Regions from separate parts of the Nitrospina gracilis 3/211 genome, predicted to be linked through region 2. Evidence: riboswitches for the same ligand, from Rfam matches in the RefSeq annotation. Region 2 holds a riboswitch; the other holds the start of a gene.

Region 1 (4,977 bases), 880 kb from region 2:
GAGGCGATCAATGACATCATCCGCACCTTCTCGCCGGGGCTCGTCATCAACCGCGTGCGCGGCAAACGCGACATCATGGTCGGAGACACCCTGTGCAAGCTCGTCAAGAAATACCTCGACGTGGACGCACAGTACCTGGGCTACGTGGTGGACAGCGAGGAAGTCCGCGGCTCCATCGATGACATGGTGCCGTTCCTTGTCAAGGATCCAGCCAGCAAGCCATCCGAAAACATCCGCCAGGTGCTGAGCAACCTGACTCACACCGACCTGCACATGGTAAAGAAAAACGGCTCGATGTTCGTTTCGCTCGAGATCAAGCTGAAATCCGGCTGGGACCGCTGAGGTTCACCCGCCTCACCGCCCCCTGTCCGCTCACCCTGCCTGCCCCCTCTTTTCGAATCTGTTAAGATATCCCGCAGAAACCCTTTTTCCGGGATCGCATGTCGAAAGATTACCAAAACCAGCTTGAAAACCTGTTGCGTCTCAGCCGCGAGTTGGGTCGCCCGCTTTACGTGGTGGGCGGCACCCTGCGCGACCGATTTATGGGCAAGGCCTGCGCCGATTTCGATTTCGCCTGCAACGAAGCGCCGGAGGTGTCCAAGCGCTTTGCGAAAGCACATTCACTCACCCTGGTGCCTCTGGACTCCACGCCGGGACGCGAAACCCACCGCGTGGTGATCGCGCGCGACGTGTATTTCGATTTCACCACCCTGCAGGGCAAAACGCTGGAAGACGACCTGGCGCACCGCGACTTCACCATCAATGCGATGGGTCAGCCGCTGGAAGATTTGATCGCCGGAAAAGACACGTTGGTCGATCCCTTTGGCGGGGTTGAGGACATCGCAAGCCGCACCGTACGCGCCCTGCCCGGCCCGGTGTTCGAAGACGATCCCCTGCGCCTGCTTCGCGCTTACCGTTTCGCCAACACGCTGGGTTTCGACATCGACGAAGAAACCTCGCGGCGCATAGCCGAAACCCGCGGACGCATCCGCACCGTCGCCGCCGAACGCCTGTCCCACGAACTGTTGATCCTGCTCGGCACTCCCAACTCGCACCTCGATCGCCTGGTGGAGACGGGTCTCCTGTCCGCGCTCATCCCGGAACTAGCCCTGCATTTCGACGACGGCCCTGCGGATTCTTTAACGGACAACGGGGCTGAGGCCCTTCGCATCCTGGACCGGTTGGAAATCCTGCTTGTGGAAACCGAAAAGATTTCGCCGAAGCACCGCACCCGGTTCCGCGAATACATCGACGTACCACCTCGACGCGCCCTGCTCAAGCTCGCGGTGCTGTTGCGTCCTTTGGAGGATGCCCCCGATCAGCATTTAACCGGGACAAGAATCCGCAACGATTCTCTCCCCGTTCGTATCATGAAAGACCTGCGGCTCAGCAACGACCACATTCTTTTCACCGACCGGGCCCTGGCTGTGCACCACAACGTTTTGGAATACGCGACCAACATGCCCGCGACCAACGAGGAAGACGACCTATCCGGAATCTACCAGTTATGCAAACAGGCGGAAGACGATTTCTTTTCGGGAGCCATTCTGGCAACGGCTGTTAAGATGGAGGTCGGCGACGACCTGCAACCGTTCCTGCTGGCCCTCAACCGGCTCGTGGAGTTTTACCTGAACACTTACCGGCCGGCACAGGCAAACCCGACGCTGTTGAACGGGAGAACGCTGACACGCAAATTCCAGCTGTCACCGTCTCCCGCATACAAAACCATACTCGACCGCGTGGAGGAAGCCCGTGTTCTGGGGCGCATTGCCACGCGCAGGCAGGCCGAGGCGCTGGCCGCCGATCTCATCCAACAACTCAAACTCAAGCGGGAAACATGAACATGCAATATCAGAACCAGACCTGGCTGGGAAAGAAAGTCATTATCGGGCAGACGGAAATCGATTCAGCCAAACCGGTGAATGTGCTCATTGGGTTTCACGGGGCGGAATCGACACCGGAGAACATGCTGATCCACGGCAACCGGCTGCAACTGAACAACATCGTCGCCATTTATCCGGAAGGTCCGGTGGATGCGGGCAACGGCGTGTGGAGCTGGTGGCTGGACGGTCCCCGGCAAAAGGAAGCGGTCCAGCAGTTTCTCGACTTCACCACCGGAATGGTGGACGAAACCCACCGCTTCATGAAGGAACAGAATGTCGCCAACGGATTCCACACCTGCCTGTGGGGATTTTCCCAGGGCGGCGCGGCGTCTTTGGTGTACGCACTGATGGGCAAACATCCGGTGCACAAGGTGGCGTCCATCTGCGGCTTCCTGCCGGAGTTGCCGGAGATCACCACCAAAAACGTCGCGGCGCAGATTCTCGGCATCTTCGGTGCCAACGACGATGTGGTGCCCTCTTTCCTGGCCGAGCACGCACTGGATGAAATGCAGAGCCACGGCCATACCCTGACAATCAAAGAAACCCCGCAGGGGCACGAAGTGAGCGCGGAAAACATCCAGGATTTGATCAAGTTCCTCGAGGTCTGACCCCTCTCCCCATTCCAGGGAATTTCGTTGACTTGCCCCAGCGTTTTGCTATGCTGATCCCAAATTGAATCGCTGTATTCAGATGAAGGAAAGACGGTGCGAATCCGTCGCGGTGCCGCCGCTGTAACCGGGGACGACACCCGCATCTTGCCACTGTTCCAGGGAACGGGAAGGCGCGGGCGGTAGGACGATCCGGAAGCCAGAAAGCCTGTCTGAATATGCTTCACACACTCTCCGGGACCTGAGAGGTGAAGGTGACATGACCTGTTTCCCTTTCCACCCGGAAAGGGATTTTTTGTTTGGGCCTTCCAGGTTTCCGGATCGGTACCGGATATGACCGCGCGCCCGGCAATCAATCGCTTTCCCAAGCCATCGTTGTATTCAAAGCCCGCCACGTTCGGAAGCTATTTCCGAAGCGTCTGTGCGGCGTTGTGCCTGCTAGCTCTGCTGGCGGTTCCGCTTTCATCGTGGGCGGTGGAACCCGGTAACGCGCCGCAACGCATCATCTCCATGTCGCCGTCGATCACGGAGTTTCTGTTTGAGCTGGGCGTGGGCGACCGCGTCGTCGGCGTCACCAACTTCTGTAAGTATCCGCCCGAAGCCTGCGCACGCACGAAGATCGGCAGTCTCCTGCATCCCAGCATCGAGCGCTGGATCACGCTGAACCCGGACCTCGTCATCCACCAGGCCACCAGCCATACTCTTAAGAACAACGCGGTGAATCTCCACATCCGCACGCTCGCCGTCGAGATGCAGACCCTCGAACAGATTTACGAATCGTTACACAAAATGGGGAAGGCGCTTCATATCGAAGACCGCGCGAAGGAGTTGATCCACCGCCTGAAATCCGGAATCGACGCATACCGCCAGAAACTGAAAGGACACGCGCCGAAATCCACCTTATTGATACTGGGCGACAGCAACGAGCCGGGACGCAGTCTTTACGCTGTCGGGCCGAGTTCGTTTCTCGGGGAACTGCTGGAGCTGGCGGGTGGAAAAAACATCGTCACCGACACGATTGCGCCCTACCCGAAGATCAATAAGGAGTACATCATCCAGCAATCGCCGCAGGTGATCATCGAGGCTGGACCCGCCATGAACATGACAGCGGAAGAAAAGGCGGCGCGTCTTAAAGAATGGCGGCGCTTTTCCACCATCCGCGCAGTGTCCGAAAATAACATCCATTTCATCAGCGCCGACTACATCCTCATCCCCGGACCGCGCCTGCTCAGCATTCTGGACGACTTCGCCCGTGCCCTGCACCCGGAGGTGTTCGGACCATCAAATGAAACGTCGTCTACGGGAGGACAGGGATGACCACCGCCGCTTCCACAACCACACAACCGCTCCTGCGCGCCGAAGGCATTTCGTTCGCCTACGACAAGGACCCCGTGGTGCGGGAGGTGTCGCTGGACATCGCCTCTGGGGAGTTCGTCGGCATCATCGGTCCAAACGGCTCAGGCAAGTCCACCCTGCTCAAACTCATGGCGGGGATTCTGGAACCGGATAGCCAGCGCGTGCTGTTTCGCGGCCGCGACATCCATTCCTGCAACCGCAAGCAACTGGCGCAGTCCATCGCCTGGATTCCGCAGGAGCACCACATGCCCTTTCCGTTCAAAGTGAGCGAGGTGGTGATGATGGGGCGGCATCCGTATCTCTCCGCGTTCACCTTCGAGGGCGAAAGCGATTTCGAGATCGTCCGCCGCGCTTTGGAACAGACGCAGACTTCGATGTTCGCCGAGCGCCTGTTTAACGAAATCAGCGGCGGTGAAAAACAGCGCGTCATGCTGGCCAGCGCCATCGCGCAGGAACCGGAAGCGATGTTGCTGGACGAACCGACCTCCGCACTCGACCTCAAATACCAAGTGGAATTGTTGCGGATTCTGAACGACCTCAACAGCAAACAGAATGTCACCATCGCCGTGGCCATGCACGACCTGCACCTCGCCTCAAAATACTGCTGCCGCCTTGTATTGCTGAAACAGGGGCGAGTGATCAAAGACGGCGCACCAGAGGAAGTTTTACAAAAGGACATCCTGGAGGAGGTGTACGAGATCGGCGTCAACATTTATCGCGACGAGGCCGACGGCAGTTTCCTGATTTCTCCGGAGGGCGCGTGATGCTGACCCACACGCATGGACTCACACCCCGCCGCTACGTGCAGGTGGTCACCGCGTTCTTCCTGCTCTTTCTCCTGGTACTGGGAATCGCCCCGTTGATTGGTCCCACCAGCGTCAACCTGATGAAAGCGTTGTCCAGCGACATCCCGTTCGCGGAGAACGTGGATGCGAATATTTTATTCGTCGCACGCTTTCCCCGTATTTTGCTGGGCGCGCTCACCGGCGGTGCGCTCGCCATCTCCGGCGCGGTTTTGCAGGCGTTGTTGCGCAACGATCTCGCCGCGCCGTTCACGCTGGGAATTTCCAGCGGTGCATCGCTGGGCGCGGTCATCGCCATCGCACTCAACCTCAATTTCATGTTCCTCG
Region 2 (4,655 bases):
GGTGATGGGCGCGCGGCTGTCTTCATCCGCCAACCCCTTCCTGCCGGGAAAACCGGAATGGCTGAGGTGATGATTTAAAACCGCTTTTCCACGGTTTGTCCCCAGTGGTTGAAAAAAACCACTTCCTCCAAAGGAATGCGTTTCGCCCATCCCTCTTCTTCCAGCATGGGCTTCGCATAGCCGGCGGCGGGGTACCCCATGCACAGGTAAGCCACGGGCTCGACGAATTCTGGCAACGCGAGATCGACCTTCAATTGATCCATTGACAGAATGCTCACCCAGCCGACGCCCACACCTTCTGCACGCGCGGCGAGCCACAGGTTCTGCACGGCACAGCAGGTGCTGAACAGATCCGTTTCGAGCACCGTGTTGCGCCCGAGGACGTGGGGTCCGGCGCGTTCGCGGTCGCAGGTGACGAGCACATTGACCGGCGCTTCGCGGATGCCTTCCAGTTTGAGCGAGGAATACAGTTCCCGTTTTGCACCGGAATAATTTTTCTCCGCATCGCCGTTGGCATGGATGAAATTCTGGAACATTTTCTCCTTCGTCGCCGGATCGTCGATGACAAGAAAATTCCACGGCTGACTGAATCCTACAGAACCCGCGTGATGCGCGGCGCGCAGAATTCGTTTCAACGCGTGCGGAGGAATTGGTTTTGATTGAAAATGTCGCACGTCACGCCGTTCGAAGATGGCCCGGTACAGCCCCGCCTTGTCCTCTACCGAGAACGGGTTGTTAAAACCTTTTCCATTTTCGAGCGGAGAGTTTTCCTTTCGGTTGGACTTGAGAACTGTGGCGATGCCGGACACGGTATGAATGACTTCGTCGAGGCGGGCGGCGACGCGCTGATTGATTTCTCCCGCCAGATCGCGGAACTCGCGGCCCAGCGCCGAACCCGGAACGATGCCCGCGCCGACTTCATTGGTGATGAGGATGACGGTGCCGTCGAACCTCTGACAAACGTCCAGCAATTCATCCACGCGTCTCAGGATGTTTTCTCGCGTGATGGAGGCCATCAACAGGTTGCTCAGCCATAAGGTGATGCAATCCAGTATAACCAGCGAACCGGGCGCACAAGTTCCGTCTCTCAGGATGGACCCGGGGTCCAAAGGTTCTTCATGAGTGATCCAACCGGGCCCACGTTCTTCTTTGTGCTTCTCAATTCGCTCGCTCATTTCATCGTCAAGAGCCTGTGCCGTGGCGAGAAACACTTTCGGGCCGGTGTGACGTGCGGCGAGTTCCAGCGCGTGGCGGCTCTTTCCGCTTCGGCATCCGCCGGTGATCAGAACGGAATGGGTCATGGGGATACAGCCTTTCCAAAAAAGAATCCTGCGGAGGAGACGGAAGCATGGTGGAACGCCGCCCCGGCAACCAGAAGTGCGGTTTCCACCAGTTCCGAGAGCGCGCCGAAGGTATCGCCGGTCATGCCACCGATCCGGCGATGAAAATAAACCAATGCGAGTGACGTGACGGCGGCAAACACCAAAACCGCACACACCCCGATACGGAGATCGAAAAAAAACGGCAGTGCCAGTGGCAGAATGCAGACAAGGCAGGCCAGCGTTTTTGATGATGCGTAAAGCGGAGCGCCCATGCCCGCACCGCCGCGTGCGTCCGGCATCGTGGCCAGCGCGATTACCTGAGTCGAACGCGCGAAGGCGGGAGCGATCACCAGCCACAACCACGTCGATGGACCGGACAGCCCGTGCACTGCGGCGACCTTGAGAGCCAGACAGAGAACCAGCGCCACCGCACCCATCACGCCGATGCGCGGGTCCTTCATGATGGCTAGAGCTTCCTCGCATGGCCGGTGCGAGAACAGGCCGTCGGCGCTGTCGGCCAATCCGTCCAGGTGCAGCGCTCCGGTGATGATTGCGAGGAACGCAACGTCCACCACCGCACGCAGAAACGGAGGGAACAACCAGGAAGCGATCATGTCCACGGCAACGAGAAGTCCGCCGATCAGCAATCCCACCACCGGAAAATGCGATACCATGCGCGTGTCGAAGGTGCGGCGGGAGGGTCCGGGAAGAATGGACAGAAACGACAGGGCGGAGAAAAACGCACTCATCGCGGCAATGCCTCCGCGAACCCGAATTTTAATTTGGAAAAAGAAGCCGAGGACCGGAGGAAAACGATACTCGCGCGGCGGACAGGGAACGGGCGTCCCCAAGCTGGGCGAATGGTGTACGAATGGGATGCAACGCAACAAGCTTCCACCGGAATTCCTTGCTTCCAGTGAGAAGTCGGGCATAAAAAAAATCCCAGCCTAAAAAAGGATGGGATAGTCGTTCTACCCTCAACCTCTCAGTCCACGAAGAGTTTGAAAATCGTTCGTTCAACAAGGTCTTCTGGCTTCCGGATCGATCTACTCGCCTCCCCCTTCCCATTCGCAGGAACAGTGGTGTGGGAGGGTTTCGTCCCCGGTTACAGCGGCGGGCCCGCGACGGATTCGCACCGTCTTCCCTTTTTTGAACAAATCAGATATTCGAATGTGAGCCCATAAATATCAAATCACCCCCTTTTGTCAAACAAAAATTCTTGGTTTCGTCTTTGGAGAATCTTCGGAAACCTCGTTCAAAAGAAAAACAGCAAGCTTTCTTGACAAAAAAATATAAGTAAAAAGAGGTGCTCGTTAAGGAAGAAGGTGAGAAGTTGGAATAGGCATGACAATAAAAGGCGGCCCACTGCCTTCCGAAATTTATTTAATGCTAGTTCCGATTGGTATAAAAAATTTGGGTCTAATAAAAAAATAATTAAAACCTTTCATATCTATTCAATAGATTGAAATTAAATGATATGGGCTGTGGAAAACATCACTTGCAGTCCTTAAAGGGGAACCGGAAGGGTTGACGTGAATTGAGTGCATGGGGTATGTTTCGGGTGCCTCATGATCGAAAATCCGAACAAGCCTCTTCAATTGCCCGAGTGAACCTTGAATTGATTGTGAACTGGTTCCCTGTATCAAAAGTAATGGAGGACAGGCAATGACCCTGGCGACGGGCAAAAACGGCGCGTCCCCCTCGCGTCCACCCGCTCCTCCTCAGGCTTATGATCCGCTGGATGAGATTGGCCTCATCGGGCATTCCCGCGAGTTCCAGCATGTCCGCGACCTGATTCAGAAATTGTCGCAGTTCGACGCCCCGCTTCTTGTGCTTGGCGAAACCGGGACTGGTAAGGAAAGGGCGGCCCGCGCCATTCATTATCTCGGTACAAGGCAGAACCATCCATTTATTCCTGTCAATTGCGGCGCGCTACCCGACACGTTGGTGGAAAACGAATTGTTCGGTCACGCCAGCGGCGCGTTCACCGACGCCAAAGGCGAACAACCGGGACTCATCGCGCAGGCCGACGGCGGCACGTTGTTTCTGGATGAGGTGGACACGCTGTCGCCGCGCGCGCAGGTGACATTACTGCGGTTTTTGCAGGACCAGAATTACCGTCCCCTTGGCGGTAAAAAATTCATTCGTGCCGATGTGCGGGTGATGGCGGCGAGCAACCGCGATCTGCACGCGCTGGTGAGAAAAGGTTCGTTTCGGCAGGATTTGTTGTTCCGCCTGGACATCCTCGACCTGGTCCTCCCTCCTCTTCGCCAGCGCGAACATGATATTGAAACATTAAGCCTCCATTTTCTGGAACGGTATCGTCTCCGTTACAATCTCCCCACGCGCAGTCTGCATCCCGAAACGCTGGAATGGATGCGAACTTACCACTGGCCTGGCAACATCCGCGAACTGGAAAACTTTCTGCATCGCGCCTGCCTGCTTGCCGATGGCGACCAGATTCGCGTTGCGCCCCTATCGTGCAGTGTGGAAACAGGTTGCGTTTCCGAAGGAACAACACCCGGCCCTATCACCAATGTTTCCTTTCAAGAGGCAAAGGCGCAGGCGATCGAGGAATTCGAAGTGAGTTACCTGAGCGCACTGATTATTGAGACCGGCGGCAACATCACCGAAGCCGCCCGCCGTTCCGGCAAGGAGCGCCGCTCTCTCGCCCGCCTGCTCAAAAAACACGGCATCGACCGCACGCAATTCTGAAACTTCCCCCACATTAAATTTCATTCAAAGCGTTTCCTTGATTTGAGGACACCTCTGTTTATTTTTTTGCGAGCGGGTCTTTTTTGCCCCATCTGGTGTTGCGCTCTCGATCAGAATAAACAGATTGATAACAAATAGGTTGTTTTCACTTCCCGTTTTTCGGGTGGGTCAAAAAAATCCCATCGGAAAATTCCGAGTCCGTGCAAACGCCTTTTAAATCAACCTCCCTCATCATTGTGATTTCTGGCATGGGCTTTGCTGTCTGATATCCATTGCCAACTCTGGAAGGCTAATGTGGATCCCTACTCTGCAAACGAACTTTCGAGGATCATCCTGGACATCCAGGGTTATTTGGAGAAGCATCCGCGTGCCTCCGACACGGCAGAAGGCGTGATGCACTGGCTGGCGCGCCAACGTTACGAAAACATGCTGGAGCTGGTAGGGCTGGCTCTCGAGCGGTTGGTCCAGGAAGGCGTGATGGAAAAAAGAAAAATGCCGGACGGCAGGTGGGTTTACAGCCTGGGGCACGAGGGCCCGAGACCGGCGAAGTGACAAACCGGCGCGGGCCGGGTTCCCGTGTCCGCAACATTTCGTTTACAGCGCAAGGAGCGGTTTATT

What was found. A riboswitch is a leader RNA that binds a small molecule or an ion and turns the genes downstream of it on or off. The one in region 2 is predicted to bind cobalamin.
Region 1: it holds a riboswitch for cobalamin, as region 2 does, so the genes downstream of both, TX82_RS09615 (ABC transporter substrate-binding protein) here and cobS (adenosylcobinamide-GDP ribazoletransferase) in region 2, are expected to answer to the same signal.

Annotation. Positions count from the first base shown of each region.
Region 1 covers NZ_HG422173.1:2,024,707-2,029,683, reverse strand. Annotated here, with positions in the region: gene TX82_RS09630 (MinD/ParA family ATP-binding protein) at 1-342, shown strand, start outside; gene TX82_RS15275 (tRNA nucleotidyltransferase/poly(A) polymerase-related protein) at 441-1,841, shown strand; gene TX82_RS09620 (alpha/beta hydrolase) at 1,838-2,491, shown strand; cobalamin riboswitch at 2,555-2,721, shown strand; gene TX82_RS09615 (ABC transporter substrate-binding protein) at 2,825-3,808, shown strand; gene TX82_RS09610 (heme ABC transporter ATP-binding protein) at 3,805-4,611, shown strand; gene TX82_RS09605 (FecCD family ABC transporter permease) at 4,611-4,977, shown strand, end outside.
Region 2 covers NZ_HG422173.1:1,146,534-1,151,188, forward strand. Annotated here, with positions in the region: gene bluB (5,6-dimethylbenzimidazole synthase) at 75-1,301, opposite strand; gene cobS (adenosylcobinamide-GDP ribazoletransferase) at 1,298-2,071, opposite strand; cobalamin riboswitch at 2,330-2,509, opposite strand; gene TX82_RS05510 (sigma-54 interaction domain-containing protein) at 2,988-4,037, shown strand; gene TX82_RS05515 (hypothetical protein) at 4,332-4,589, shown strand.